4 regions of the Bacillus sp. JZ105 genome follow, and region 1 is predicted to be linked to each of the others. Evidence: riboswitches for the same ligand, from Rfam matches in the RefSeq annotation. Region 1 holds a riboswitch; each other region holds the start of a gene.
The links. Region 1 has a riboswitch for thiamine pyrophosphate ahead of tenA (thiaminase II). Riboswitches for the same ligand answer to the same signal wherever they lie in the genome.

Region 1 (7,518 bases):
TCGGAGAACCTACGCCAGCATCAATAATGACCGGCACCTTCGCCTGCTCAATAATAAATGAGAGATTCAAAGGATTTAGTAAGCCTTGGCCTGAACCAATCGGTGAAGCACCAGGCATGATGGCATGGACACCGAGTTCTTCTAATTTTCTTGCCAGCACCACATCATCAGATGTATATGGCAGCACGATAAATCCTTCTTCGAGCAGCATTTCAGATGCTTTTAATGTTTCAACTGGATCTGGCAGAAGAGACCTTGAACAGCCAATGACTTCTACCTTGATCATGTCACAAAGCCCAGAAGCCTTTGCTAAACGGGCAATACGCACTGCCTCTTCTGCTGTACTTGCTCCAGCTGTATTCGGAAGCAGCGTATATTTTGATAAATCAAGCTGCTCCAAAAAATTAGGCTGAGATGCTTCGAATATGTTCATTCTTCTGACGGCAAAGGTTAAAATTTCGGTTTCCGATACGTTCACCGCTTCTTTTTGAACCTCAAATGATGGGTACTTTCCTGTTCCGAGTAATAGTCTTGATGTGAATGTTTTTCCGCCAATGTGCAGCATTGGATCATCCTCCTCCTACAAAATGAACGATTTCAATCGTGTCATTTGGTTGAATTTCTACTTGTTGAAACGCTTCTTTATCAATGATTTCATGATTCTTTTCAACGATCACCACTCGGTTTTCAAGCTGATAGGCTGATAGCAGATCATAGATCGTTCCATTCTCTTGATCGAAATCAACAATTCTGCCATTCAATTGAATCTTCATACGAATAGTGCCTCCTTTCGTCCAATTCGAAACGCGTGAAGCCATTCTTCTTTGACCGGTTCGTCTAATATTAGGTCACGAATGATTTCTCCAGTAATCGGCGCAAGTAAAATGCCGTTTCTGTAATGCCCTGCAGCAAAAAGAATACGCTTGTCTTCTGGATGTCTTCCGATATAAGGATGCCGATCATTTGTCGCCGGACGAAGGCCTGCCCAGCACTCTTCAATCGGCATCTCCTTAATAGAAGGCATAAGCTGAGACGCCTTTTGAATCACAGCTTCCATGCCGCCAAGCGTTGGAACAGCCTGCCACTCGTTTGGCTTCATTGTTGCGCCGATGACAAGCTTTCCGCTATCTCGCTGAACGATATAACAATGATCATGATAAATGGTGTGTGCGAGCGCCGGACCATTATTCCATACAGACACACATTCCCCTTTGACTGGATAAAGAGAATGCGATAATCCGAGTTCTTCAAAAAAACGGCCAGACCAAACACCACTTGCGACTGTCAGATCATCACATGTGAATGTTCCCTTCGTTGTTCTGACAGTTAACGCTTCTTTGTCCCGCTTCACTTCGATCACAGGTGTACACTCTTTCACATCTGCCCCGTACCGAACCGCCGCCTGCCATAAAGCCCTGCATACAGCGTAAGGCTCCACATGCACATCCTCTTCAATCAAACCTGCTCCCAGCATGTGATCTGTAACTTGAGGCATACATTTTTTTACACTGCTTGCGTCAAGCCATTGAAATGTAGACAAATGCTGCATGCGGCAAAGGGCTTGTTTCTCTTCTTCTGTAAAGGCGACCTTCATGATACCGCCCGCTGAAGTCCGAATATCAATGCCTGATTCATGCAGAAGATCGACTTTTAATTTTTTGTATAATGCCTGGCTTGCTCTGCCTGCCTGAAAGAAAACATCCTCATGACCCTCTCCTTCAGCATGTGCACCGAGCATCCCGGCAGCCGCACTTGTCGTTTGCTTCCCTATCTCATTCGCTTCAAATAAGACCACCTGTTTTCCTGCTTTTGCAAGGTGATAGGCGATGGAGACCCCTATGATTCCACCACCAATGATTGCAACGTCATAATGCTTTTTCATAAGGATTCTCCTTTACCTTTTCAGAAAATGCTTGTGCCATCATACGCGGCTGATGATGAGCAAAAATCCCAGACATGACAGCAATTCCTTTCACATTTGCTTGTTTCAATTCTGGAACTCGTTCTGGGGTCACCCCGCCGATGGCCACCACTGGAATCGTTAGTGCAGAAGTCAGTTCTTTCACAAGATGTACACCTCTTGCCTGAAGTCCTGGTTTACAAGAGGTAGCATATATGTGCCCAAACATGACATACTCTGCTCCATTTTTCTCTGCTGCTTTCGCTTCTTCTATCGAATGGACAGATACTCCCGCATGAAGGTGAGGAAACTTTTTTCGCAGTTCTTTTGGCGAAAAGCTGTGGCTCGGGAGATGCACCCTGTGAATATTGGTAAGCAGCGCAACGTCTACTCGGTCATTAATCACGAGCTTTTCTTTCGGTACACCTTCTAAAAGAAGATTCTTCACGAGATCAACAAGCTCACTCGCTGTTTTAGACCGTTCCCGAATATGAATAAAATCCACTTCAGACGCAATGGCTTTTATTTGTTTGATCAGTTCACCCGCAGGAAGCGAATCATTTGTCACTGCGTGGAGTTCCATTTGCACCAACCCCATCTAAGCATGCTGTTTGCCACATTTCTTTTTGATACGCCATCTCCCAAAAATGATATTCGTAATAGCTTGAAATCACAAAATTTTCTTTCATATTGGCCCGTACATGGTCTGGTGCTTTTTCCGCTAGTTCATCAAAGCGGTTCACCTGTTCGAAGACGAGTTCCTTAAACCAATCGCCTCCATATGTCAAAATCCATTCTTGGTAAATCGGATGGTCAGGTGTTGTTTGTTTCAGCTTTTCACCTACCTCATAATAGAGCCAGTAACATGGTAATAATGCGGCTAAAATCTCTTCAAACCGTCCGCTTTTTACAGATCGGTACATATGAGAGGTATACGCATAAGCAGTGGGAGAAGGCTTAAAGTTCTCAATGGCTTCATCAGAAATTTGCAGAAGCTCTGTAAATTTCCTATGCAGCGACAGCTCTGCTTCATACGTGCCCTGGGCATGATACGCCATTCTGCCCGTCGTATGTAAGTCCTCACTCATCGCCGCTCCATATGCCTGCACCTTTGCAAAATGAGTTAAATAATACGAATCCTGCATCACGTAATAGGTGAAACGATCGAGTGAAAGTGTGCCATCTCCAATCCCTTTGACAAAAGGATGTGTAAAGCTTCCATTCCACCATGTTGCTGCAGCCTCTTTACATTCTGTTGAAAACGTCATATTCCTCTCCTCCTGTTTTTCCATATAAAAAAGCCACTTTCCGCGTGGAAAGTGGCTTGGAATTTGTAAAAAGCATAGTCAAAAACCGCACCACTTCCCTACGCAGGTATGAACCTGTTCAGGTAATGAGGGTCTAAAAGTCGACACTTTTATCTCAGCCCTTATAAAGGACTCCCCTAGTGGATCAAATATATGATGTTGTACCTCTATCTTAATCAGGAATTGGTCATTGGTCAAGGGTTCATTGTCATTCTAATTGGGCTCTTAGACCTGCCACATACTCACGGGAGCCCGATACAAGCACACGGTCACCGCTTCTAAGTGTCGTATCACCATGCGGTACTAAGCTGTCTACTCCTCTGAAAATGCGGACAAATACCAAATCACCGGTGAAAGGGAATTCCCTCAGCATGACATTATGATAACGATGATTGTTCATTTGAATTTGATACAAAGAAGAATCCTCATTTGTTAGCAATCGAATCGCATCAGGTGCTTCAATCAAAGCTCTTAGCACCGTTTTAGATGAAAGGAAAGTAGAAAACGTATCAATGCCCGCTTCCTTCAATGTCAGCTCTGCCTCAGCTTTATTGACACTTGCAATGACTTGTTTCGCTCCTTCCTCTTTTGCAAATAAAGCAATTTCCTTATTTTTCGTCTCACTGCCTGTTGCGACGACAAGGACATCCTCTTGGCCGACGCCTGCCTTTCTCAGCGTCTCATCGTCGTATTGTTCAATTGATTCGACTTCAAAGATAGAGTCTGCCAGCAGCGCTTCCTTATTTTCTTGAAACACATGCAAAATCCGAATGTCATATTCATCCTGATGTAAATCAAGTGTGACAGGTAAGGTCAGTTGATTTGCTCCAATAAAGGTCACACGCTTCTTATGGCTTGCCGCTTGTTCTTTTTTAAACAGCGCTTTAAACCAAACAGGTGTTAAAATACTCGTTAACACAGCAACTAAAATCAGCGCTCCTGACATTTTATGATCAATGACACCGAGCCGCTCACCAATCGTCGCAGCTGCTATGACGAGAGATAACGTAGAAGTTAATAAAAAGCCGGAGCCAATGACCTTTTTCATGTCATACCATTTTTTCAAATAAAGAATCGGGATGAGCTTACTTATAAGCAGCGCAATAAACAGCAGCGGAATCATGATCATAATGCTTGGGTCCTTAAACAGTGCCCATATATTCAGATCTACTCCGACCATCACAAAAAAGATCGGGATTAAAAATCCGTAGCCAAATGAGTCCAGCTGCTGAACGAGCTCTTTATTTGGCGAAAGAAGGGACACAAGCACACCAGCTAAAAACGCCCCAAGAATATTTTCAGCGCCGAGTGATTCAGATAAGGCAACTAAGACTATAATGAGAGTAAAGATTGCCCTTGTCCCAATTTGCACGGTTCCTTTAGACATCGACTGAAAAATTGACTTTGTCTTAAATACGCGGCCAAATAAATAAAGAAGAATGCCTGCAGCGAATAATAAGAGCAGGAGCCACATGTTCCCTGTTCCATCTCCATAAATGGAGGAAAACACAGCAAGTAAAATCATCGTGACCAAATCGGCAATGACAGCTACAAGCAGAATGATTTGACCGATATTCGTCTGCATCAACTTTTCCTCTTTTAAGGTTGGCACCACTACGCCTAATGAGATGGTAGAGATAATGAGCGTCATTAAAAAGGCATTTTGGATAAACCCTGCGAGTACAAACGCATAGGACAGAATAAAAGAAATACAAAATACCCCAAGAAAAATAATGGTGGCTGCTTTAAATGTATTTGGTTCTTTTACACCATTTGGAAGTTCTCGTGCTTTCTTCTTTGACTCAAAAGAAGAAAAATCTATTTCAAGTCCACTTAAAAACATCAGAAAAATAAAACCGAGCATGGATAATGTATCTAACCACGCATCATGTTCGACAACCAGTTGAAGACCGCTTTTCCCAATGATGAGCCCCATGATGATTTCAGCTACAACGACCGGAATGGTCAGCTTAAATCGGTGCAATAAAATAGGGGTGAAAAAGGCGACAATAATAACGACAACGAGTGATGAAACAGATGTATGCTCCATTGGCTAAAGCCTCCTAACATTCATGTTTAATTTTTTAAGTTTTACGTTAAAGCATTGATTCTAACAATTGCCCAAATGAAATGAAAGCCATTCGTTATATTTTCTAAAATTCAAACTTCTTTATATCCGACGAAAGGATGAAAAAAATCAGGAGGAAACCTTATGAAATTCGATATCATTGGCGATATCCACGGCTGCTACGAAGAGCTGCTTACCCTCATACACAAACTAGGATACGAACTCAAACATGGATTACCCGTCCATCCTGATAAGAGAACGCTGGCCCTTGTTGGTGACCTAACAGATCGTGGACCTCAGTCAGTAGACGTCATGCGATTTGTCATTCATGCTTATTCACACGGCGCAATCCGCTATGTACCTGGCAACCACTGCTTTAAGCTTTATCGCTATTTAAAAGGAAATCCCGTCAAATTGCTTCATGGCATCGAAACAACAGTGAACGAAATAAAAAAACTGCCCATTCATGAACAAAACAAATTATCACATGAATTTAAGCAGTTATTCGAGAAGGCTCCGCTTTATGATGTACTCATTCCTGGTGAGCTGATCATTGCACACGCAGCAATGAAGGAAAAGGATATTGGAAAAAAGCCGAATAAACAGATGCGGTCCTATTTATTATTTGGTGCTGTCACAGGAGAAACATGGCCAGATGGACGGCCTGTTCGGAAGGACTGGGCAAAGGAATATCACGGAAAACCATGGATTGTGTATGGTCATACACCAGTGAAAGAACCTCGGTTCGTTGGCAGAACGGTCAATATTGATACAGGCTGCGTATTTGGCAACCAGCTGTCTGCCCTCACATACCCTGAGCTTAAAACGGTCTCCGTTCCTTCATTCATGCCTTATGATGAGTCAAGATTTCAGCATTTCACATCATAAAAAACCCGGCCCTGCGCTGCAGGTGACCGGGTTTCTCTAGTTAAAACAGCAATGATTTCATATCATCAGGAAGCGGAGCTGAAAATGTCATTTGCTCACCTGTCATCGGATGAGGAAACACAAGGGCTTCACTATGCAGTGCCTGCCGGTCTATCCGCTCGCTCGTTCCGCCATACAGCGTATCTCCGATGAGCGGATGCCCAAGAAACTGCATATGAACACGAATTTGATGTGTTCTCCCGGTTTCAAGCGAGAGAGACACATCCGACATGTTCAACTCAGCAATTACCGCTCGCACGGAATAATGCGTCACTGCCTCCTGCCCAGCATCATCAACCATCCGCTCGATAATACTATCCCCTTTTCGGGCAATTTTTGCAGCGATCGTGCCATGCTTTTCTGTGATCATGCCATGTGTAAACGCTCTGTACGTTCGTTTAACCGCTCCACTTTTTTGCGCCTTTGATAAAAGGCTATGGGCAAAGCGATGCTTCGCCACAAGCATGACGCCAGATGTGTCACGATCAAGACGGTTCACCAAATGAACCGTATGCCGAACAGACTGCTTGGCATAATGATGCAGCAATCCATTCGCAATACTGTGCTCAGGGTGCTCCCGAGAAGGGATCGAAGGAATATACGGCCTTTTATTCAGCACAAGGACATGCTCGTCCTCAAATATAATATCAAGTGGAATCGGTGCAGGCTTCAGACCTTCACTCACTTTTTCCTCGGGAAATAAAATGGTGAGTCTGTCCCCTTCATGCAGCTCGCACTTCACGGTAACATGCTCTCCATTAATGAGGAGGTCACCGCCATCAAACTTAATATCCGTCAGCATTCTTTTCGAAATACCAAGATCAATTAAATACTCCTTTAAAAGCATCCCTTCTTCTTTGGCTGTTATGGTTTTGTTTAATGTAAAGTATTCCAGCGGGAACAACCTCTTTCTTATTCTCCTTTTCCGATAAAGGAATCTTGCACCCTTTTCCAAAACGGAAACGGTCTAAATCTGGCAAAACGGACATTCTCGTCTGCCACTCGGCATTGAATGGATTTGACGTCTTTATGAAGCAGTGTCAAATGATCAATAGTCACCTGAAAGTCGACATCATTCCTCGGCTTAATCACACAAGTGTGGTGGTCAGGCAAAATAAGCGGTGAACCGACCGTCCGAAACACTCTGTTGTTGATTGAAGCCATTTCTGCCAGCTGTATGGCTCTAATGGAAGGGTGAATAATGGCGCCACCCAGTGCCTTATTATAGGCCGTACTGCCAGATGGTGTAGACAGACAAAGGCCGTCACCTCTGAATGTTTCAAAAAGCTGGCCTCTAATTTCAACATCTGCCACAA
Region 2 (7,518 bases), 1.7 Mb from region 1:
GTGAGTAAAAGTGCGAAGTCAATGCTGTACTGTTTTTTCATGGCTTCTTTTCCTGCTATGCCCTATTTGTCAGTTGGTTTAATACGACTTGCACGGCGGCAGCGTCATCAATATAGCCGATCGGAAAAATATAATCTGGTATTAAATCAACAGGCATAATGAAATAAAGGAGTGCGCCCCCCATCAGCATCAATTCTCGAGGAGTCCCCCGTTCATTTATGAATAAACTGTACATGTTTTTCAACTGCTCAAGAAATGGTCCGACGCCGCTTAGCGTCTTCATCTTTTTTTCAAACTTTGCCGTAATCGTTTCTTTACCTTCAGCTGTTTGGCTGTATGCTTCGTATTCGTTTAACTTTTGTTCCAATTTGGTCTGACTAAACGTACCGTCGTAGACCTCTTGATCTTTCAGTGTTTTTTCAATCTCTTCTACCGCTTGAATGAACGTATCATCGTGCGCTTTTTTGTTTTTAATTGGATACCCTGAAGCAGTCAATAGTTGATCTAATGATATGTTCAGAGAATCTGAAAGCCGCTGCAGATGATTCAAAGTGGGTTTTCTTTTTCCATTCATGATTCTGGACAGTGTCGCTTTATCAATTCCTGTGTATGAGCTGAGCTCTCTTAAAGATAAAGAGCGTTGCTGCAATTTTTCCCTTAAAATCTGCCCAAGCTCAGTTGTCTTCATATCCATCTCCTACGCCATCCTTTTCATTATGTATCAACTCTTCTATAGAAGAAGTCGTACCCAATATAAAGGTGTGTTGACAAAATGTCAACGGATATCCTTTATAGATTGAATTTTAAAAAATAAGAGTTTATCATAATCTAAATAGGATAAAAACAGTGAATAGGAGTGGCGCGGGTGAAGGTGAGACATGCGGTGCATCAGGATATTCCAAATATCGCTGAGATTCATGTGAAAAGCTGGCAGACGACTTATCAAGGAATTATTTCGCAGGAGTATTTAGATGGTTTAAACATTGAAGATCGGGAAGAGAGCTGGAGAAAAAGATCGCTTGAAGGCACGTTTGTCGCAGAAGATGCGGATGGCGTATTTGGTTTTGCTTCTTTCGGAAAACAACGTGACGAACGTTATTCTACATATGATGGAGAGCTATATGCCATCTATTTATTACAACAGAAACAGAAATCAGGTGCGGGTATTGCCTTAATTGCTAAAGGTGTCGATTATTTAATAGAAAAAGGGTATCAGAAGTTGATGCTATGGGTGTTTGAACAAAATTCGGCAAAACAATTTTATCAAAAACTTCAACCTAGTTTTGTCGTTACCAGCCAGTTCGAGCTGGCTGGCGAGAACCATAATGAAATAGGGTATGGATGGGAGCTGTCTATATTGAATAACCATGTACAGCGAATTAAATCGTCAGCTTCCAGTAATAATGAGAGAAAAAAGTGAAGAGTACAGCAAGCAACATGTAAGAAATAAACGGTGAAGCTTCTACTTTTCCTTTCACGCCTGCTATTTTTAAAGCTTCATAGAAGCCTGCCAAAAAATAAGCAAGACTGAGAATATAACAGCACAGCATAATGGAGTAAGGGCTCATTGTCGTACCTCCAGCATGAAATCTTCTACTATTAATAGATTCCATGGAGCAGCAAATTATGCATAAAAAAATAACCAGCTGAAATCAGCCGGTTATTTTTGATGAGGAAAAACCAAACGAGATGCACTTGGGATGAGTATGCAAAGAACGATACTGCAAATAATAAATGAAGGAACCATATATGTGCTGTTATAAATTAAAGAGTAGACCCATCCTGGTGTTCCTTTCGGTGCATATTGAGAAAAGAAAACGACGCCAGAAATAAAGAACGTCAGCAGCCTGAAGAAACTAGCAATAAAAACAGCTAAGGTAATATAGAAGAATTGCTGTTTTCGCTTTTGATCCTGAATGGCTTTTTTGATCAGTCCAGAAAACAGACCGCTTAAAGAAATGACAACAGATGCAACGAAGTAATCGAGGAATCCTTGAACAGGTGTAGCGATGATCGGGCTATTCATCAGCTGAAGACCTGCGATTAACACACCGATGATAAATCCGGTAGATATTCCCCATCTAATAGACATGAGAATGACGGGAATCATAATCAGCGCAAGAGAACCGCCATTGGGCATTCTTAAAAAGAGACCTGATAAGTAATCTAATACAAGTGCAAGTGAAGTCATAATCGCGATTTCCATCAGTCGTACCAATTGGTTTGATTGCTGCATAAAAAAATCTCCTTTTTCATGAATTGAGCAAGGAGAGACCATGTAAGGATGAGTATGTTATCCATAGAAAAACATATCGATTTGAATACGCCATATGTATTCAAGTGATTCCACATTCCTACTTCAGTATTAACTGACAGGTTCAAAGGGTCAGAACAACGAATGTTCACTCTCAGCACAAAGCTCCCCCTGCGGTTATTTAGTTTCATTCTATTATAAATATACTAAAGACCTGCAGGATCAACAATAGACAATTCCCGAGATAAGCAGCATTTGTATCAATATATAGGAAGAGATAAGGAAAAATAAATTATTTAGAAAAAATACTTGTTTCTTCTTTCAAAAGGTGTTATATTTGTATTCGCCGCTGAAACAGCGCGGTTGATAAATAACATTAAGAAAAAAGTTGTTGACTTTATCTTGGTAGAATGTTATATTAATAAAGTCGCCTCTGAGAGACGGCGAAGATGATCTTTGAAAACTAAACAAGACAAAACGTACCTGTTAATTCGAGTTTTTATAAAAAATCCTATGATATTTTATAGGTAGTCAGTCAAACTGGCGAGGCAGGAAATGATCACATGCTAAGTTCACTGCATCGTGTAGCAACGCATGTGTGATATGCATCCTGCATACCTCGGAGAGTTTGATCCTGGCTCAGGACGAACGCTGGCGGCGTGCCTAATACATGCAAGTCGAGCGGACAGAAGGGAGCTTGCTCCCGGATGTTAGCGGCGGACGGGTGAGTAACACGTGGGTAACCTGCCTGTAAGACTGGGATAACTCCGGGAAACCGGAGCTAATACCGGATAGTTCCTTGAACCGCATGGTTCAAGGATGAAAGGCGGTTTCGGCTGTCACTTACAGATGGACCCGCGGCGCATTAGCTAGTTGGTGGGGTAATGGCCCACCAAGGCAACGATGCGTAGCCGACCTGAGAGGGTGATCGGCCACACTGGGACTGAGACACGGCCCAGACTCCTACGGGAGGCAGCAGTAGGGAATCTTCCGCAATGGACGAAAGTCTGACGGAGCAACGCCGCGTGAGTGATGAAGGTTTTCGGATCGTAAAGCTCTGTTGTTAGGGAAGAACAAGTGCGAGAGTAACTGCTCGCACCTTGACGGTACCTAACCAGAAAGCCACGGCTAACTACGTGCCAGCAGCCGCGGTAATACGTAGGTGGCAAGCGTTGTCCGGAATTATTGGGCGTAAAGGGCTCGCAGGCGGTTTCTTAAGTCTGATGTGAAAGCCCCCGGCTCAACCGGGGAGGGTCATTGGAAACTGGGAAACTTGAGTGCAGAAGAGGAGAGTGGAATTCCACGTGTAGCGGTGAAATGCGTAGAGATGTGGAGGAACACCAGTGGCGAAGGCGACTCTCTGGTCTGTAACTGACGCTGAGGAGCGAAAGCGTGGGGAGCGAACAGGATTAGATACCCTGGTAGTCCACGCCGTAAACGATGAGTGCTAAGTGTTAGGGGGTTTCCGCCCCTTAGTGCTGCAGCTAACGCATTAAGCACTCCGCCTGGGGAGTACGGTCGCAAGACTGAAACTCAAAGGAATTGACGGGGGCCCGCACAAGCGGTGGAGCATGTGGTTTAATTCGAAGCAACGCGAAGAACCTTACCAGGTCTTGACATCCTCTGACAACCCTAGAGATAGGGCTTTCCCTTCGGGGACAGAGTGACAGGTGGTGCATGGTTGTCGTCAGCTCGTGTCGTGAGATGTTGGGTTAAGTCCCGCAACGAGCGCAACCCTTGATCTTAGTTGCCAGCATTTAGTTGGGCACTCTAAGGTGACTGCCGGTGACAAACCGGAGGAAGGTGGGGATGACGTCAAATCATCATGCCCCTTATGACCTGGGCTACACACGTGCTACAATGGACAGAACAAAGGGCTGCAAGACCGCAAGGTTTAGCCAATCCCATAAATCTGTTCTCAGTTCGGATCGCAGTCTGCAACTCGACTGCGTGAAGCTGGAATCGCTAGTAATCGCGGATCAGCATGCCGCGGTGAATACGTTCCCGGGCCTTGTACACACCGCCCGTCACACCACGAGAGTTTGCAACACCCGAAGTCGGTGAGGTAACCTTTATGGAGCCAGCCGCCGAAGGTGGGGCAGATGATTGGGGTGAAGTCGTAACAAGGTAGCCGTATCGGAAGGTGCGGCTGGATCACCTCCTTTCTAAGGATATATGGAGCAGCGTACGTTTTCGTCTTGTTTAGTTTTGAAGGATCATTCCTTCAAAACATGTCTCTAGCGAGACAGGATTGTTCTTTGAAAACTAGATAACAATAAGTAATACATTCACATTGAATGCAATGCAAAGTTCATCACACATAGTGATTCTTTCTAAAGTAAGAAATGGTTAAGTTAGAAAGGGCGCACGGTGGATGCCTTGGCACTAGGAGCCGATGAAGGACGGGACGAACACCGATATGCTTCGGGGAGCTGTAAGCAAGCTTTGATCCGGAGATTTCCGAATGGGGAAACCCACTGCTCGTAATGGAGTAGTATCCATACTTGAATACATAGAGTATGAGAAGGCATACCCGGGGAACTGAAACATCTAAGTACCCGGAGGAAGAGAAAGCAAATGCGATTCCCTGAGTAGCGGCGAGCGAAACGGGAACAGCCCAAACCAAGAGGCTTGCCTCTTGGGGTTGTAGGACACTCTATACGGAGTTACAAAGGAATGATATAAGCGAAGAGGTCTGGAAAGGCCCGCCAAAGAAGGTAACAGCCCTGTAACTGAAATGTCGTTCTCTCCAGAGTGGATCCTGAGTACGGCGGAACACGTGAAATTCCGTCGGAATCCGGGAGGACCATCTCCCAAGGCTAAATACTCCCTAGTGACCGATAGTGAACCAGTACCGTGAGGGAAAGGTGAAAAGCACCCCGGAAGGGGAGTGAAATAGATCCTGAAACCGTGTGCCTACAAGTAGTCAGAGCCCGTTAACGGGTGATGGCGTGCCTTTTGTAGAATGAACCGGCGAGTTACGATCCCGTGCAAGGTTAAGCAGAAGATGCGGAGCCGCAGCGAAAGCGAGTCTGAATAGGGCGCATGAGTACGTGGTCGTAGACCCGAAACCAGGTGATCTACCCATGTCCAGGGTGAAGTTCAGGTAACACTGAATGGAGGCCCGAACCCACGCACGTTGAAAAGTGCGGGGATGAGGTGTGGGTAGGGGTGAAATGCCAATCGAACCTGGAGATAGCTGGTTCTCTCCGAAATAGCTTTAGGGCTAGCCTCAAGGTAAGAGTCTCGGAGGTAGAGCACTGATTGGACTAGGGGCCCCTACCGGGTTACCGAATTCAGTCAAACTCCGAATGCCGATGACTTATCCTTGGGAGTCAGACTGCGAGTGATAAGATCCGTAGTCGAAAGGGAAACAGCCCAGACCGCCAGCTAAGGTCCCAAAGTATACGTTAAGTGGAAAAGGATGTGGAGTTGCTTAGACAACCAGGATGTTGGCTTAGAAGCAGCCACCATTTAAAGAGTGCGTAATAGCTCACTGGTCGAGTGACTCTGCGCCGAAAATGTACCGGGGCTAAACGTATCACCGAAGCTGCGGACTGTTCTTACGAACAGTGGTAGGAGAGCGTTCTAAGGGCTGTGAAGCCAGACCGGAAGGACTGGTGGAGCGCTTAGAAGTGAGAATGCCGGTATGAGTAGCGAAAGACGGGTGAGAATCCCGTCCACCGAATGCCTAAGGTTTCCTGAGGAAGGCTCGTCCGCTCAGGGTTAGTCGGGACCTAAGCCGAGGCCGAAAGGCGTAGGCGATGGACAACAGGTTGATATTCCTGTACCACCTCCTCACCATTTGAGCAATGGGGGGACGCAGGAGGATAGGGTAAGCGCGGTATTGGATATCCGCGTCCAAGCAGTTAGGCTGGGAAATAGGCAAATCCGTTTCCCGTAAAGGCTGAGCTGTGATGGCGAGCGAAATTTAGTAGCGAAGTTCCTGATTCCACACTGCCAAGAAAAGCCTCTAGCGAGGTGAGAGGTGCCCGTACCGCAAACCGACACAGGTAGGCGAGGAGAGAATCCTAAGGTGATCGAGAGAACTCTCGTTAAGGAACTCGGCAAAATGACCCCGTAACTTCGGGAGAAGGGGTGCTTCTTAGGGTGTTAAAGCCCCGAGAAGCCGCAGTGAATAGGCCCAGGCGACTGTTTAGCAAAAACACAGGTCTCTGCGAAGCCGTAAGGCGAAGTATAGGGGCTGACGCCTGCCCGGTGCTGGAAGGTTAAGAGGAGCGCTTAGCGTAAGCGAAGGTGCGAATTGAAGCCCCAGTAAACGGCGGCCGTAACTATAACGGTCCTAAGGTAGCGAAATTCCTTGTCGGGTAAGTTCCGACCCGCACGAAAGGCGCAACGATCTGGGCACTGTCTCAACGAGAGACTCGGTGAAATTATAGTACCTGTGAAGATGCAGGTTACCCGCGACAGGACGGAAAGACCCCGTGGAGCTTTACTGCAGCCTGATATTGAATGTTGGTACAGCTTGTACAGGATAGGTAGGAGCCTTGGAAACCGGAGCGCTAGCTTCGGTGGAGGCATCGGTGGGATACTACCCTGGCTGTATTGACCTTCTAACCCGCTGCCCTTATCGGGCAGGGAGACAGTGTCAGGTGGGCAGTTTGACTGGGGCGGTCGCCTCCTAAAATGTAACGGAGGCGCCCAAAGGTTCCCTCAGAATGGTTGGAAATCATTCGCAGAGTGTAAAGGCACAAGGGAGCTTGACTGCGAGACCTACAAGTCGAGCAGGGACGAAAGTCGGGCTTAGTGATCCGGTGGTTCCGCATGGAAGGGCCATCGCTCAACGGATAAAAGCTACCCCGGGGATAACAGGCTTATCTCCCCCAAGAGTCCACATCGACGGGGAGGTTTGGCACCTCGATGTCGGCTCATCGCATCCTGGGGCTGTAGTCGGTCCCAAGGGTTGGGCTGTTCGCCCATTAAAGCGGTACGCGAGCTGGGTTCAGAACGTCGTGAGACAGTTCGGTCCCTATCCGTCGCGGGCGCAGGAAATTTGAGAGGAGCTGTCCTTAGTACGAGAGGACCGGGATGGACGCACCGCTGGTGTACCAGTTGTTCTGCCAAGGGCATCGCTGGGTAGCTATGTGCGGACGGGATAAGTGCTGAAAGCATCTAAGCATGAAGCCCCCCTCAAGATGAGATTTCCCATTCCGTAAGGAAGTAAGATCCCTGAAAGATGATCAGGTTGATAGGTCTGAGGTGGAAGCGTGGTGACACGTGGAGCTGACAGATACTAATAGATC
Region 3 (7,518 bases), 1.4 Mb from region 1:
TGCAAACGAAGGCAATGGCATCGACGGAAAATCAGACGGCTGGGTAGATGCAGCCTTTGACCTGTCTGCTTATGCAGGGAAGAAAATCGACCTGCAATTCCGTTACACAACTGATGCAGGCTATTCACTTCCAGGCTTATTCGTAGATGACCTGAACATCACGGCAGATGGAACGAAAGTATGGTCAGATGATGCCGAGGGCACGTCTACTTTTACCTTTAATGGATTCTCAAAATCTAATGGAAAACAATATGCAGCACAATACTATTTACTAGAGTGGCGCTCTTATGCTGATGTCGATAAAGGCTTAAAGCATATTAAACGCGGGGCAAGTCTGATGAGCTATAATAACGGGTTGGTCGTTTGGTATGTCGATCAATCATACAGTGATAACTGGGTAGGAAAACATCCGGGGAACGGCTTCCTTGGCGTAGTAGATGCAGATCAGCAAGTATTAAAATGGAGTGACGGTTCCATTGCCGCAACAGGGTTCCAAGTACATGATGCAGCATTCTCTTTGAATCCAAGTACGAAGCTGAATATAGATTATACAGCAACAACGGGCTTAACTTTGCAAGATCGCTACATTCGCCCGGCTCGTACATTTAGTGATAAAAAGAACTATGTGAATCCAAACAACCCAGATGCAGGACGCGATGTACCGACATATGGGTTATCCTTTAAAGTCGTTGGACAAAGTAAGGATCGTTCTGTTGGAAAGGTGTTAATTTCGAAAAGTAACTAAATAGAAAGCCGGATTCTACCATTGAATCCGGCTTTTTGATATGTGAGAAAAGGATTGTGAGGGCACGATTGTTTTTTAAATCGAATGTCTGTTCTTTTTTATTTTGATATCCGAATGAAACCATTATATAATAGACACTGGAAGGTTTTTCTTTCAACCATGATTCTTTTTAGCTGTTAAAACAAAGGAAAGGATGAGCGTTACCAATGAGTTGTGTCACTGCCAAGCAATTAAAGGTGATTCGAGGGACGATGCAGACTTTTTGCAGCCATTTGGAGTATGCTGGCCACGGTAAGCTTCATATCAATACCATCATGGCTTTTATTAAAAAGGAATTCGGTGTGAGAAAAATGAAAGACATTCCACAAAGTCGCTTTACAGAAGCGCTAGAATTGATACAAGACTTTGATTTATACACGGACAAAATAGAGATTCGTGAACGTCTATCAGAAAGGAATTAACTAAATTGAATATTTTAGCAATCATTTTAGTAGGAATTGTCGCATTAGAACACATTGTCATCATGTTATTAGAAATGTTTTTTATGGAATCAAAGATGGCGAAGCGGTCTTTTAAACTGCCAGAACACTTGAAAAAAGATCCAAATGTCAAAGTAATGTTTGCCAATCAGGGGCTTTATAACGGGTTTTTAGCTGCAGGACTCATTTGGGGGCTCATTCTTGGATCGAATAACGTTGGATATATGATTCAGCTGTTTTTCATTCTTTGTGTGCTCATCGCCGCAGTATTTGGCGGTGTAACATCCAATAAATCAATTATCATCAAACAAGGAGTACCAGCACTGCTTGCACTCATTGCACTGATGCTGGCGATCTAATCTTAAATAAAGCCGCCCCTAGTGAGGGCGGCTTTTATCTTTTTCGAAGACCCATCAAACGAATAATGGATGTTAGACAAAGGGCTACGGCAACGGCCAAAATGATTTTTCCGTACATGACCCCCGTTAGGTTCATCAAAAAGACGGCCAATATAATACAGAGCGTGATGATGATCATCACAATCGAATAGGTTTTCATCTCTTTTCCACTCCTTTAAAAATCCCCTCATGTGACGAGAGAACTGTCAATCTTTCCTCATATTATATCACTCAATGACAATTTTACATGAAATTCCCTACCAATAGAATGTGACATATTGATTAGATTTGGAGTCATACCATATTTTTTAGAAAATCGGGTATAACATAATGAGCTGGCCTAAAGTCATATTGCTTGATATTTAATTGTGCAAAATATAAAATAGCCACAGGATAAATCGAAAGGATGATCAAGATGAGTAAGAAAGTGTTATTAGTATCGACAAGCAGCCCGGAAATGAATGGACATCCAACAGGCTTATGGCTAGAAGAGTTAGCAGAGCCATTTCATATTTTTAAAGAAAATGAACTAGAAGTACAAATTGTCTCTATTCAAGGTGGCACTGTACCAATTGACAAAAATTCAATTCCTGAAGGTGTCCCAGCGCAATATCAAGATGTATATGAATTACTTCAAGACACAAAGGCGCTTACAGATGTGAATCCCGCAGATTATGACGGCATTTTCTTTGCTGGAGGGCACGGCCCTATGATCGACTTTGCGTCTAATCAACTGGTAGCGGATGCGATCTTAGCGGTTTCAGATAAAAATGGTGCGATCGGAGCCGTTTGTCATGGTGTTTCAGCATTCGTTGATGTGAAGGACCAAAATGGCAAATCATTTATCAAAGGCAAAAAAATCACAGGCTTCACAAACGAAGAAGAGGAAGCCGTGCAGCTGACATCAAAAGTTCCATTTTTATTGGAAACAAAACTTCGTGAGCAGGGGGCAGCGTTTGAAAAAGGAGATGCCTTTGCGCCATTTGCTGTCGTTGACGGACAAATCATCACTGGACAAAACCCGGGATCAAGTGCAGAAACAGCACGCTTGTTTGTCAAAACCATTGCATAAAACGATCAAAAACCAGTCGTAACTCATGCGGCTGGTTTTTTTGTTATAAAAATGTCCCAAAAAAGACCAAAACAATAATTAGAATAATGGTAAAATAATCACAGGGTAAAAAAACCAAATGAGGAAAAAGGGGATGTTCCTGTGAGAGCATTTTATGTCAAAATCACCGCAGCTTTACTGTCTGTTTTACTCGTCGCAACAGGTTTGTTTTCACCAGCATTAAAAGCAGAAGAAGCACCGAAATCAGAAGGGAAAATATCACCACTGACAGAAAAAGCGATTCAGCAAGTGCAAGAATCGTTTTTGAAGCAGGATGAAGGAACCGCTATTCAACAGAAGCAAGTGAAAAAATCATTTAAAGTGAATAAGAAGAAAGGAATCAGTATCAAACGAAAAGCTGCTAAAGAAGGCAAAATGCGCACGTCTGCCGTTCGCTCCATTGATGGACTAGCTATTAATCAATCGGCTGTCTTAACAGAGGACGACCCAGTTGATTTATGGTTTTTAAGCACATCTTCACCTCAGGCACTCATCAGCCGGATTACCTCTTCAAACCCTGATTATTTTGTTCAATTATTTGTTGTTGATTATGAAACAGGACAAGCCTACCCGACAGATTTAATTCAACCGGCAGGCAGCCTGCTTGGATTGACCAATTTACCAGCAGGTGATTATGCATTCGGTATTACAAGCGGCGGAGAATTTGGAGACTCCTACACGATACAAGTGAATGCAAAAAACCCGCCCAATTTCACGGGGGCTGTATCCCTTTCGTCCACCTTGCAATATTTTGTAGCTGAGTATGCAAACGGTGATGTTTTCGCAAATGGTACAAAAGTATACAATAAGCAAACAAAGACCGCCGATTATAAATGGGAGCGTGTGTTTTACTTCTCATATGATGGAAAATATGAACAGAGAACTCATTCTGCTCCGCTCCATATGCCAGTTCCTCTGAGGCCATTCTCGTCTACTTAGATGTGGAGACTTTATTTATGTATCATGAATCATCGTTTGCTAGCGGGCAGTACTACCATAGTAGCTTTGTTGATACACTCGGGAAGACAACACCAAGACGCTTAGATATTGATGATATGACAAATTACGGTGATCATATTTTAGCTGTAGATTTAAAAACAGGAAAGCCGATTGATTTCTTCAGTGTGCTGAATTTCTACTATGCTGCAGGGATCGAGAAGCTGCCAACAATCAGAACGTTGAATTAAGAAAGGCGGTTGACATCAAATCGCCACATGTGTAGAGTAAAGATAATTAAATGACAAAAGTCCACTAGGGGAGTCATGTATGACTGAGACAAGAGAAAATCTTGGACCCTTTGAACCTGATCTAGTTCGTACTAGCGGAGGGAAGTGGAGCTGGACCTTGTCTTATTCATGATTGAATCGATAAGAAGGCCGCTCCATTTGGGGTGGCTTTTTCATTTATTCAACTGAAGAAGAGGAGGCTTTTTTTATGACATTTTCTACGCAATTAAGGAAAGAAGCAGAACCGTTATTTGAAGCCATTTATCAGCATCCGTTCGTCAGAGGCTTGGCAGCAGGAAAGCTGGAAAAGGAACAGATCATTCATTACGTCAAACAAGATGCAGAATACTTACAAGCATTCATTAAAATTTATGCAGCAGCACTCAGCAGATGTACAGACAGAGAGGATATTGCGTTTTTCCATCAGCAGATTGCGTTTGTACTAGATAGTGAGACGCACCCTCATCAAAACCTTTGCCGAGTGGCAGGAGTCGCATATGATGAGCTCCAAGGTGCTTCTTTGGCTCCGAGTGCTCACCACTATATTCATCACATGCTGCAAGTTGCGCAAGAGGGCACGCTTGGTGAAATCATCGCTGTCCTGCTTCCATGTCCTTGGACATATTGGGAAATAGGGAAACGAATGCTTACAGATGTGCAGCCAGACCCGTCACATCCGTTTTATGAGTGGATCACGTTTTATGGAGGATTAACTGATTCTGTCACAGGTGAGCTTTGCAAGCGGCTCGATCAATTGGCGGAAGCAGCAAGTGAGAAGGAAAAGGAAAAAATGAAACAGCACTTTATCTTAAGCTGCCAGCTCGAGTACAAGTTTTGGGAAATGGCCTTTACTATTGAAGAGTGGCCAGTTCAACTGGAGGTGCATTCATCATGACATGGAAGATGAAAGAAGTCGTCCTTGCGGTCATTTTATCCGTTGCGTGTGGTGTGATCTATTTAGGATGGTCCACGCTATACTTACCGATTACAGCACTTGTGGGCCCAGCAGGAGGCAACATCATGTTTGGAATATGGGTCATTGCCAGTCCAATCGTTGCATATATCATTCAAAAGCCAGGGGCTGCTCTGATTGCGGAAACAGCCGCCGCGGCTGTGGAATTATTGACAGGCAGCCACTTTGGACTTTCAGCTCTGCTGATTGGTGTATGCCAAGGGCTTGGGGCAGAAATCGCCTTCGCTCTTTTTGGTTATAAACGATATCGCATGTGGACACTGATGCTGTCTGGTGCCTTTGCCGCTATCGGAGCGATGGCGTACAGTCTCGTGGCAAATGGCTTTGGTTATTACACGCCTCAAGTTTTACTTATGACTCTTGTGACTCAAATTATCAGTGGAATGATACTTGGCGGCTGCCTTGCGAAAGTGGTGGTGGACGCACTATCCAAAACAGGTGTACTAAATCAATATGCCATCATGAAAGAAAAACGAAACAAAGGTGAACAGCATGAATTCATTTCTCGCGTGCAATGAACTCTCTGTCCGTTTTTATGAACAGCCTAAGCCCGTTTTGCATCAAATCTCCCTTACGGTACAAAAAGGAGAAAGGGTGCTTATTTTAGGACCGAGCGGAAGCGGGAAATCCACGCTCATTTCGGTTCTGGCTGGAATCATTCCAGAGCATGTGGAAGCAGACATGCAGGGTGAAGTGGTGCTGCAAAGACATACAGGCGTCATGTTTCAAGATCCAGACTCTCAGTTTTGTATGCACCGCGTCAATGAAGAAATTGCCTTTAGCTTAGAGAACCGTTCTGTCCCTCGTGAAGAGATGGATGACATCATTCAGGAGCTCATGCAAAAAGTCCAACTGAATGTCGATCCGCAAACAGAGATTCATACTTTATCTGGCGGCATGAAGCAGCGATTGGCACTTGCTTGTCTACTCGCATTACAGCCGGATGTTCTATTCTTTGATGAACCGACCGCACAGCTTGACCCGGCAGGTAGAATGGACATATTTCAACTGCTGCAGCAGCTTGCAGCTGATCAGCATCAGACCATGATTTTTGTAGAGCATGTGCTTGATGGTGTCATCGAATGGATGGACCGGGTGATTTTATTAGATGATCAAGGCAGCATTTTAGCAGATGGAGCTCCAAAAGATGTGCTCGCGGCATATGAGGAAGAAATGAAAGAGGCTGGCATTTGGCGGCCCAAATTATTTCCCGAGAAATGGTCTACGATCATTCAAGATCCATTTCATCCACTGAGTCAAACTTTTATGCAAACCTTTGAAGCACGAAAAGAGCAGCGTGAAAAAGTGCCATCAATTGCACGAAAGACAATGGTTCGTACAGAAAATCTTCAATTAAGCTACGGGAAAAAAAGGATTATGAGTAACCTTCAGCTGGATATCAAAGCAGGAGATTGGGTGGCGATTATTGGAGAAAATGGGAGCGGAAAAAGTACATGTCTCAAACATTTGATCCGCTTAGAGCCAGCTAAAAAAGGTCATATATTCTTAAAAGAAATAGACCTTAAAAAATGGTCTGACCGACTACTCTATGAAAAAGCAGGCTTTGTGTTTCAAAATCCGGAGCTTCAATTTATTCAAGACACAGTATTCGATGAAATTGCCTTTGGCGGCAGACAACGAAACTGGCCAGAATCAGTCGTACAAGAAAAAACGGTACAGCTGCTGAAAGAGTTCGGTTTAGAGAAGCATGCAAAAGCACATCCCTTCACCTTAAGTTTAGGGCAAAAAAGAAGATTGAGTGTTGCCACGATGCTCCTTTTTGATCAAGATGTATTGCTGTTAGATGAACCGACTTTTGGGCAGGATGAAAAAACGGCGAAGGAATTAATGATTCGTTTAAAAGAGCGTCAGCGCCAAGGCACTACCATTGTGATGGTCACACATGATATGGAGCTTGTCGATGAGTGTGCCGATCAAGTGCTTCTGTTTCATCAAGGGAAGCATGTGTATGATGGCAGCCCTTATGATTTATTTTCAAATCAAGAACTTGTCGATGCTTATCAGCTGAGAGTTCCTTTACATTATCGCTATGTGGCAGAAAGAAAGGACGTGCTGACGATTGCAAAGTAATCACTCCTTTCTTTCCACTGTGAATCCAGTCATGAAATTACTCGCTCACATGCTTGCGATGGGCTGCCTCATGGCGATATCTGATCCTAAAACAACCTTTATCATCTGGCTGTTTGCTCTTGGCATTGGACTTGTTTTAGGTGGATGGAATATGAAGTATCTCGTTACAAGGCTTGTCCCATATCTCCTCTTTTTTATTCTCGTGTTCTGGATGATGGCGGCCTTCGGCAAGGGGGATCATACTATTTGGAAGTGGGCATGGTTTCATATCACAGAGGAGAGTTTAAGAAATGGACTCACCATCTCTTTTAGAATGCTTGGATTTGTGACATTTGGTCTCCTTTTTACGTCCACAACAGATTTGACGGCATTTATGATGAGTCTGATTCATCAATGCCGAGTGTCCCCGAAATGGGCGTATGGAATGCTTGCCGGCTTCCGATTTATTCCGTTATTTCAAAGTGAATTAAAACAAATGAAAGCTGCACATAAAAT
Region 4 (7,518 bases), 1.3 Mb from region 1:
ACAGCTCAGTAATCCTGATTTGATCATGCCGGGTATGAAGATTAAAATTCCATCTAGTGGTGTTCCTGTGAAAACAGATCATCACAAAGCAAAAGAAATGCCAAAAACGAAAGAACATCCGTATGTGAAAGAAAAGCCAAAAGATGTCGTGCAAGTGCAAGATACGAAACCGAAGGAAAAGCCAAATGAACCGGTACCATATGTACCGCCAGTGCCAAAAATCGAGCAGCCAGTTTTTCCGCAAGTGGATGTGAACTATTATCAGACCAATCTCTACCAGCCATTCACACCTCCTCCCAAAAAAGATCATCACGAGAAAAAAGATCACGTTCATGAGAAGAAAGATCATGTTCATGACAAAAAGGATCACAAGGATCATTTTCATCATGAAAATAAAGACCACAAAGATAACAAGGGTCATGTCCATCATGAAAATAAGGAACATAAAGATCACAAGGACCATTTTCATCATGAAAATAAAGGTCATCTAAAAGATGAAGTGGCAAAGGGGTATGATCCGTTTATTCATATTCCGCATCAAAAAGAGGAGGGAAAAGACATGGAGCATGGCAATTATCCGAACCTTCCTAACTTCCCGCAAATGCCAAATGTGGGAGGGGCAGCGGTAGGGGGAATGGCTGAAAATAACGAGCATCATCACCAGCATCATCATCATGAACCATATGATCCTTATTTTGGTTATGGTCATTACATGCCGGCGATGTATCCATATCCGCAGCAAATGGTGCCGGCATCGCCAATTTTACCGGGATCAGGCTTATGTTATCCTATCCATCCATATTATCACCATCATATGATGCCATATCCATACCCAGCTCATCCGTATTATCCTGCGTATCAAGCGCCTGCTTACTACGGAGAAAATCATGAGCACCATGCAAACGACGGACATCACTGGCATCACCATATGCATCCGAATGCCAATGCAAATGCCAACGCAAATCAAGGCTTTTTTCCAAACGTTTCAAATGCAGCATATGGCAAGGAAGATTGTGGATGCGATGATGGCATGAAGCATCATCATCAGCCTTGGCTGGGACATTATCCGAATTCTGTTCCTTATGGCCAAATGGGTGCTTATCCAGCTCAGCCTTACATGCAGTCATATCCAGGTCAATCCGTTTTTGCAAGGCCGGAGGAAGAAGAAGAAGATTAATGACAGAAGGAACGATCTCAATCGTTCCTTTCAGCGTGTAGACAAACCCTCGCATTCGGTGTCAGGTCTGCGCGCCGGTACTCACGAATGTCAAATTCGCTCCGTTCCGGTGCTCGCCTCCTAGATTGCAAAGGTTTTCTATTACGCTGAAAAGAAGACAAATGGCTAAAATCAAGAACATTTTAGCATTTGTCACCAGTCGGAAGGAACGATCTCAATCGTTCCTTTTTTTGTTTATAACTGACAGCTTGATTTTTTTCCTAACTGTACATGCTAAAACAGAGCCTGTTTCGCGCTCATGAGATTGAATTTGTACAGGGGGTTTTTCGTTTGAGACAAAAATGGCAAAAAACAATCGCATTAGTGCTTCTTCCTATTGGTTTAACGGCATGTGGTGCAAATAATAACGCAGGTGTCGATACACGTCATAATCAATCAGGCCAGCCGGTTGGTTATCATTCGAATCAACGAGCGGAAGACAACAACCAAGATCATCAAGGACCAGTTTCTGAACTCATGGAGGGAATGAACGGGAGAAATACAACGAATGTTGATTACCGTACACGTCCTCAAGCTGATGATCGAATCCCTCTCACAGGTGGAGATGGACGCTACAGTCATGGAGATATGAACTATCATAACCAAATGTCGTTCTCAGGCTATGATAAACAAGAGAACATCCAGCGTTCAAGAAAAATTGCCAACCGCATCAATAAAATGAATCACGTGGCTGACTCTCAAGTCATGGTGACGGATGAGAATGTGTATATTGCCATTAAATCAGATGGCCGCCTGACGTCGGAAGGTGTATCACAAGTAGAAGAAGCAGCGACTCGTTATGCGGATGGAAGAGCAGTCCAAGTCATAAAAGATGAAGGTGCATTCACACGCTTTAGAGACATGAGAAGAACGCAATTTGAAACAGGCCAAACAGGCATGACCCGGTAGTTTGACATCAAAAAGGCTAAAGTTCATCACGAACTTTAGCCTTTTCTTAAAAATAAACCTTGATGCCTATATAAAATTCGTAAAAGAAATAACAGCCAAACCCTAGTAATAAAATACCAGCAATAATGGATGTCCACTTGATCATCGTCCGATTCATCACTTTTCTAGTTAAGGATACAAGTGTGAGAAGACCGATGTCATGAAGGAGAATCCCTGCCAAAATACCGCCGGCAGCCAGCATAAATTCAGATGAGTCTGTTTTTGTATACGCATCCGCAAGGACAGCCCCAAAAACAGAAACCCAGAACACAAGATTTCCAGGAGATACCGCCACGAGCAAGCCGTTTCGATATGTTTTTGCGAATGATTTATTGACCTTTTCTCCTGCTAAATGGATATCTTGATCCGCATTTTTAATGGAATCGTATGCGAGAATCATTAAAAATACAGCTCCGATCAGCCAGAGCGGGATTTGAACAAACGGCAAAGATAAAAACTGAGCAAATCCAGCATATAAAGCCAAAATAAGTAATAAGTCTATGGTCATACCGCCTGCTCCGACAGTTAAACCATGAAAGAATCCGTTTTTGAGTCCCTGTTTTGTCATTTCAACCGTGATTGCTCCAACAGGCAGAGCAATTGAGAATCCTACGACGATAAATGTGAGAAATGTTTGCAATCGACTAGAACTTCCTTTGAATAAATTGTATAAAAATTCTCCGTTTAGATTAATTATACATAACAGGAGAAAAGGATCAATGTTTATTTCAGATTTGATTGAAATGATAGAGATAGATGATGTATAGAAGACTGTATATCAACATGATCCATAACGCTTATAGGGGAAAGGAACTATTTTCCTGAATCTTCTTTTCTTCATGATGTCTCTATGCTACACTGATGTGGAAATCAATAAAAGTGACTAGGGGTGCCCGTAAATGGGCTGAGAGAGAAGCATAAGCTTCTTAACCCTTTGGACCTGATCTGGCTCGTACCAGCGTGGGGAAGTTGAAGATGATGCATGTATCCTATCAATGATATGCATGTTTATTTCTGACGACGAAACCAGGTTCTTTAAATAGAGCCTGGTTTTTTGCTGGTGCTGATTCCATCCTGTCCGGTGACAAGAAGAAAAGGAGAGAACAGCAAATGAAGGAAAAGAAAAGTGTCCCATCCAACCAATCATTATTATCCAGCTTTGACGGCAGCCGAAAGGTGTATGAGAAAGGATCAAGGCCCGATATCTTAGTACCGAAAAGAGAGATTGTGCTCTCACATACTGTGACAGAGGCGGGCGACATAAAAAATGAACCAGCCCGTGTATACGATACGAGTGGACCGTACACTGATGAGAACGTTCATATTGACGTCACAAAAGGATTAAAGCGTCTTAGGGCAGCATGGATTGAAGAAAGAGGAGATACAGAAAGCTATGAAGGGCGTCATGTAAAACCGGAAGATAACGGATATCGGTCAAGGGAGAAGGAGTCCTTCCATTCTGTCCAAACTGATTTTCATCATAAGCCGCTCCGCGCGAAACAAGGAGCGCGCGTAACGCAAATGCATTATGCCAAAAAAGGCATCATTACGCCTGAAATGGAGTTTATCGCAATAAGAGAAGAGCTAAGCCCTGAGTTTGTTAGAGAGGAAGTAGCGAGCGGAAGAGCCGTTATTCCTTCGAATATTAACCATCCAGAAAGTGAACCAATGATTATCGGAAGGAATTTTCATGTCAAAATCAATGCGAATATTGGCAATTCAGCTGTAACATCATCCATTAATGAAGAGGTTGAAAAAATGACATGGGCGATCAGATGGGGGGCAGATACAATGATGGATCTGTCTACTGGAAAGGATATTCATACAACGAGAGAATGGATCATTCGGAATTGCCCCGTCCCAGTAGGAACCGTTCCTATCTATCAGGCCCTTGAAAAAGTGAATGGAGTCGCAGAAGATTTGACGTGGGATGTGTACAGAGACACATTAATTGAACAAGCAGAACAAGGTGTAGATTATTTTACAATTCATGCGGGCGTGCTGTTAAGATATATTCCGCTTACAGTTGATCGGGTGACCGGAATTGTTTCAAGAGGCGGTGCGATTATGGCAAGATGGTGTCTTGCTCATCATCAAGAGAATTTCCTCTACACGCACTTTGAAGATATTTGTGAAATTATGAAAACGTATGATATCGCCTTTTCACTTGGAGATGGACTTAGACCAGGCTCGATTGCTGATGCCAATGATGAGGCGCAGTTTGCAGAGCTGGAAACGTTAGGTGAATTAACAGAGATCGCCTGGAAACATGATGTGCAGGTGATGATTGAAGGGCCCGGCCATGTCCCAATGGATAAAATTAAAGAGAATGTGGACAAGCAAATGGACATTTGCAAGGAAGCACCATTTTATACATTAGGGCCTCTTACAACAGATATCGCGCCGGGGTATGATCACATTACATCCGCCATCGGTGCGGCCATGATCGGCTGGTACGGCACAGCCATGCTGTGCTATGTAACGCCAAAAGAGCATTTAGGTCTGCCGAATAAAGAAGATGTGAGAGAAGGCGTGATCGCTTATAAAATTGCCGCACATGCTGCTGATCTAGCAAAAGGACATCCTGCGGCTCAAAAGCGCGATGATGCATTATCAAAAGCGCGATTTGAATTTAGGTGGCAGGATCAATTCAACCTGTCACTTGATCCAGAAAGAGCCTTGGCGTTCCATGATGAAACATTGCCTGCCGAAGGCGCTAAGACCGCTCACTTTTGCTCGATGTGCGGACCGAAGTTTTGCAGTATGAAAATTTCTCATGATATCCGCAATCAATCTGAAGAAGTGAAAAGAGAGATGGAAAAGAAGGCGAAGGAGTTTGTTAATCAAGGAAGTCAAATTTATCAGCCCTAAAAAAGAACCTCGCACGATGCTGTGCGGGGTTTTATTAAACGGCTGAAAAGGCTTTTCTTAAAAGGTGAAAAAATGCCTTTACTGCATATGCCATCATGTCCACACTTGGAATAAGGGCATCTGTTAAATGAAAAAAGACTGTTTTTCTTTCTTGAGATGGTTTCTTTTTCTGTTTCATCAAGGGCAGCCTCCTTTTTAACCAATATACTTCTTTGCAGATATGAGAGATAGATATGTTGTGTGAATTTAAACAAAATTTAAACTTCTTGGGTTTGAATGGAAACAAGGAGGGGAAACGAGTTCAATAGAGAATGAATGAAAAGAGCTGATCTATTTGACCAGCGAACAAGAAAGAGTGGAAGGTGATCTTATGATGAAAGTATTTAAGGTAACATTTCATATGAACAATGGGGAAGTGCTTGATTTCGAGCTCAAACGTCCAGCTACCTATGATGTGTATAAAAAAATTGAAGAAGCCAATCATTGGTTTAAGCTGAATAATGAAATCATTAACCTATTAAACGTCAATAGTATCCATGTAGAAACAGAATAACGCAGAAAGCCGCTCAAAAGAGAGCGGCTTTCATTATGCAGAAAAATCATTTCGATTATTAAGCTGCCCGCAGGACAGCCAGTTCTTTTTATACAAATAAGCAATAACTTCAAGCCACAGACGCGGTGCTTTTTTAGGGAAAAAAGGTTTTTGGTAATAGGCATAAGCGGCTTTTAAATCATCCCATTGATGACATGATTTCGTTTGTGTGAATCTGGCAACGTCAATGACCCTGATCCGCCCTTCTTTTGTTAAGATCAGATTGCGCAGATGAATATCAGAAGGATTCAATCCTTTCTCGCGCGCTTCCTCCAGCGCTTCATCGACTTGTTCAATCATTTGTTTTTTAATAGGAATTCCTTTATTAAGGCATTCATAGAATGTGTAGCCTTTAATATATTCCATTAAAATATACTGATCCCCAAACTCATAAATCTCAGGATAGTAAGACGAATCAGAAAGTTTTTCGTAAATGGCAGCCTCTTTGCGGGCAATATGCTGATAAGAAGGGAAAAATACTTTTAGTGCCATTTTCTTGCCGTCTTTTTTGTATAAAAAGACATAGGCACTTCTTCCTTTGCCGCACAGTTCAAGCTCTGCCGGTTTATAGGCAAGCTTATGAAAACGTTTCTCTTCATGATACTGAATCGATTCGGCTAATCTTTTGACCTCTGACATTGACTTCACCTTCTTTGGTTTCAGTTTATGCGGCTGAAAAACGAATGATGAAAAAACCGTGTCATTCGATAAAGCAATGGATTGTATAAAACATAACATTTACGAATGAAGGATACAACGAAAGACTCTTAACATACATTTGAATCATCGATTTGGTTAATGTTTAGAAAAATGGGTCAAACTACATATGTCATGCATCGATCTCATGTTCTAAAGAGGTGTAAATAGTGAAAGTGAAGATGAAATGTTTCGTTACAGGACTTATCATGACAAGTGTGCTTTTTTTCGCTGCGGATATGGAAGGAAAAGAACACTTGCAAAAGCAGTCAAACTCTATTACCGTCCAGCTTGAAAAAGTCTATCTAGACGGCGATGTGAGTATTGAAAGACACCGGGCATCATTAGAAGACAAAGACACATTCTGGGCGCAGTATAAAGGCTGGACGCTGGTAGAACAAAAAGAGGATTTTGCCCTTTTTAGAAAGCAAATTGATGATATCTCTCCATTAAGTAAAGCAAATGGATATATCGGATTATCAGAGGACGGTGTGATTTCTACGTTTCATGGAAGGCCTGACGGCTGGGCGGAGCCTATTCATCTCTTTTTTCAAATTGATACGTCCCGTTTAGAAAGCCATGTGGAAAAGCAGCTTGAGCAAGGCATTCCTTTTCGAACAAAGGATGAATTTGAGCATGTGCTTGAAGTCATGAAGCCTTATCGAAATGAAATATCGTTTTAAAGCGTGTAACAGCTTGCTGGTGTGAAGACCGCAAGCTGTTTTTCGTGGTTTCATCATAAAAATGTACTGAGCGAACGTATGTTAACTTTTATTGCGGTTTTCTCTTCGATTTATGTTACAATGAAGAACAGTCAAAGAGGTGAAAACGGTGATAGAGTTTGTAAAAGGGACCATTGATTATGTGTGCCCGCAATATGTTGTCATTGAAAACGGCGGAGTGGGATATCAAGTCTATACCCCAAACCCGTTTATCTATCGAGTAAATAAACAAGAAACGATTTATACGTATCATTACATAAAGGAAGACGCCTTTTCGTTATACGGTTTTCAAACACGAGAAGAAAAAGCGCTGTTCACAAAACTGTTAAATGTCACAGGAATTGGGCCAAAGGGTGCACTCGCGATTCTTGCTTCCGGTGATCCTGGCGCTGTCATTTCAGCGATAGAACGTGAAGATGAAGCCTTCCTGATTAAATTCCCTGGTGTGGGCAAAAAAACAGCACGTCAAATCA

Region 2: another riboswitch for thiamine pyrophosphate. It lies ahead of thiT (energy-coupled thiamine transporter ThiT); the one in region 1 lies ahead of tenA (thiaminase II).
Region 3: another riboswitch for thiamine pyrophosphate. It lies ahead of tenA (thiaminase II); the one in region 1 lies ahead of tenA (thiaminase II).
Region 4: another riboswitch for thiamine pyrophosphate. It lies ahead of thiC (phosphomethylpyrimidine synthase ThiC); the one in region 1 lies ahead of tenA (thiaminase II).

Annotation. Positions count from the first base shown of each region.
Region 1 is NZ_CP096387.1:1,169,402-1,176,919, reverse strand. It holds gene M1D81_RS05845 (thiazole synthase) at 1-565, opposite strand, end outside; gene thiS (sulfur carrier protein ThiS) at 570-773, opposite strand; gene thiO (glycine oxidase ThiO) at 770-1,882, opposite strand; gene tenI (thiazole tautomerase TenI) at 1,866-2,483, opposite strand; gene tenA (thiaminase II) at 2,458-3,168, opposite strand; TPP riboswitch at 3,247-3,356, opposite strand; gene M1D81_RS05820 (monovalent cation:proton antiporter family protein) at 3,416-5,257, opposite strand; gene prpE (bis(5'-nucleosyl)-tetraphosphatase PrpE) at 5,420-6,163, shown strand; gene M1D81_RS05810 (RluA family pseudouridine synthase) at 6,204-7,106, opposite strand; gene M1D81_RS05805 (NAD kinase) at 7,115-7,518, opposite strand, start outside.
Region 2 is NZ_CP096387.1:2,825,041-2,832,558, reverse strand. It holds gene rodA (rod shape-determining protein RodA) at 1-41, opposite strand, end outside; gene M1D81_RS14605 (DUF1232 domain-containing protein) at 56-694, opposite strand; gene M1D81_RS14600 (N-acetyltransferase family protein) at 866-1,420, shown strand; gene thiT (energy-coupled thiamine transporter ThiT) at 1,661-2,236, opposite strand; TPP riboswitch at 2,335-2,436, opposite strand; rRNA gene M1D81_RS14590 (16S ribosomal RNA) at 2,871-4,419, shown strand; rRNA gene M1D81_RS14585 (23S ribosomal RNA) at 4,602-7,518, shown strand, end outside.
Region 3 is NZ_CP096387.1:3,586,476-3,593,993, reverse strand. It holds gene M1D81_RS18530 (immune inhibitor A domain-containing protein) at 1-745, shown strand, start outside; gene M1D81_RS18525 (ORF6C domain-containing protein) at 952-1,206, shown strand; gene M1D81_RS18520 (DUF1304 domain-containing protein) at 1,212-1,583, shown strand; gene M1D81_RS18515 (hypothetical protein) at 1,618-1,782, opposite strand; gene M1D81_RS18510 (type 1 glutamine amidotransferase domain-containing protein) at 2,038-2,694, shown strand; partial or broken gene M1D81_RS18505 (hypothetical protein) at 2,836-3,920, shown strand; TPP riboswitch at 3,977-4,080, shown strand; gene tenA (thiaminase II) at 4,168-4,854, shown strand; gene M1D81_RS18495 (ECF transporter S component) at 4,851-5,450, shown strand; gene M1D81_RS18490 (ABC transporter ATP-binding protein) at 5,425-7,023, shown strand; gene M1D81_RS18485 (energy-coupling factor transporter transmembrane component T family protein) at 7,013-7,518, shown strand, end outside.
Region 4 is NZ_CP096387.1:2,497,396-2,504,913, reverse strand. It holds gene safA (SafA/ExsA family spore coat assembly protein) at 1-1,177, shown strand, start outside; gene M1D81_RS12885 (YhcN/YlaJ family sporulation lipoprotein) at 1,508-2,125, shown strand; gene M1D81_RS12880 (LysE family transporter) at 2,172-2,804, opposite strand; TPP riboswitch at 3,040-3,148, shown strand; gene thiC (phosphomethylpyrimidine synthase ThiC) at 3,275-5,035, shown strand; gene M1D81_RS12870 (hypothetical protein) at 5,070-5,213, opposite strand; gene M1D81_RS12865 (hypothetical protein) at 5,406-5,588, shown strand; gene M1D81_RS12860 (protein kinase family protein) at 5,622-6,266, opposite strand; gene M1D81_RS12855 (intercompartmental signaling factor BofC) at 6,506-7,006, shown strand; gene ruvA (Holliday junction branch migration protein RuvA) at 7,155-7,518, shown strand, end outside.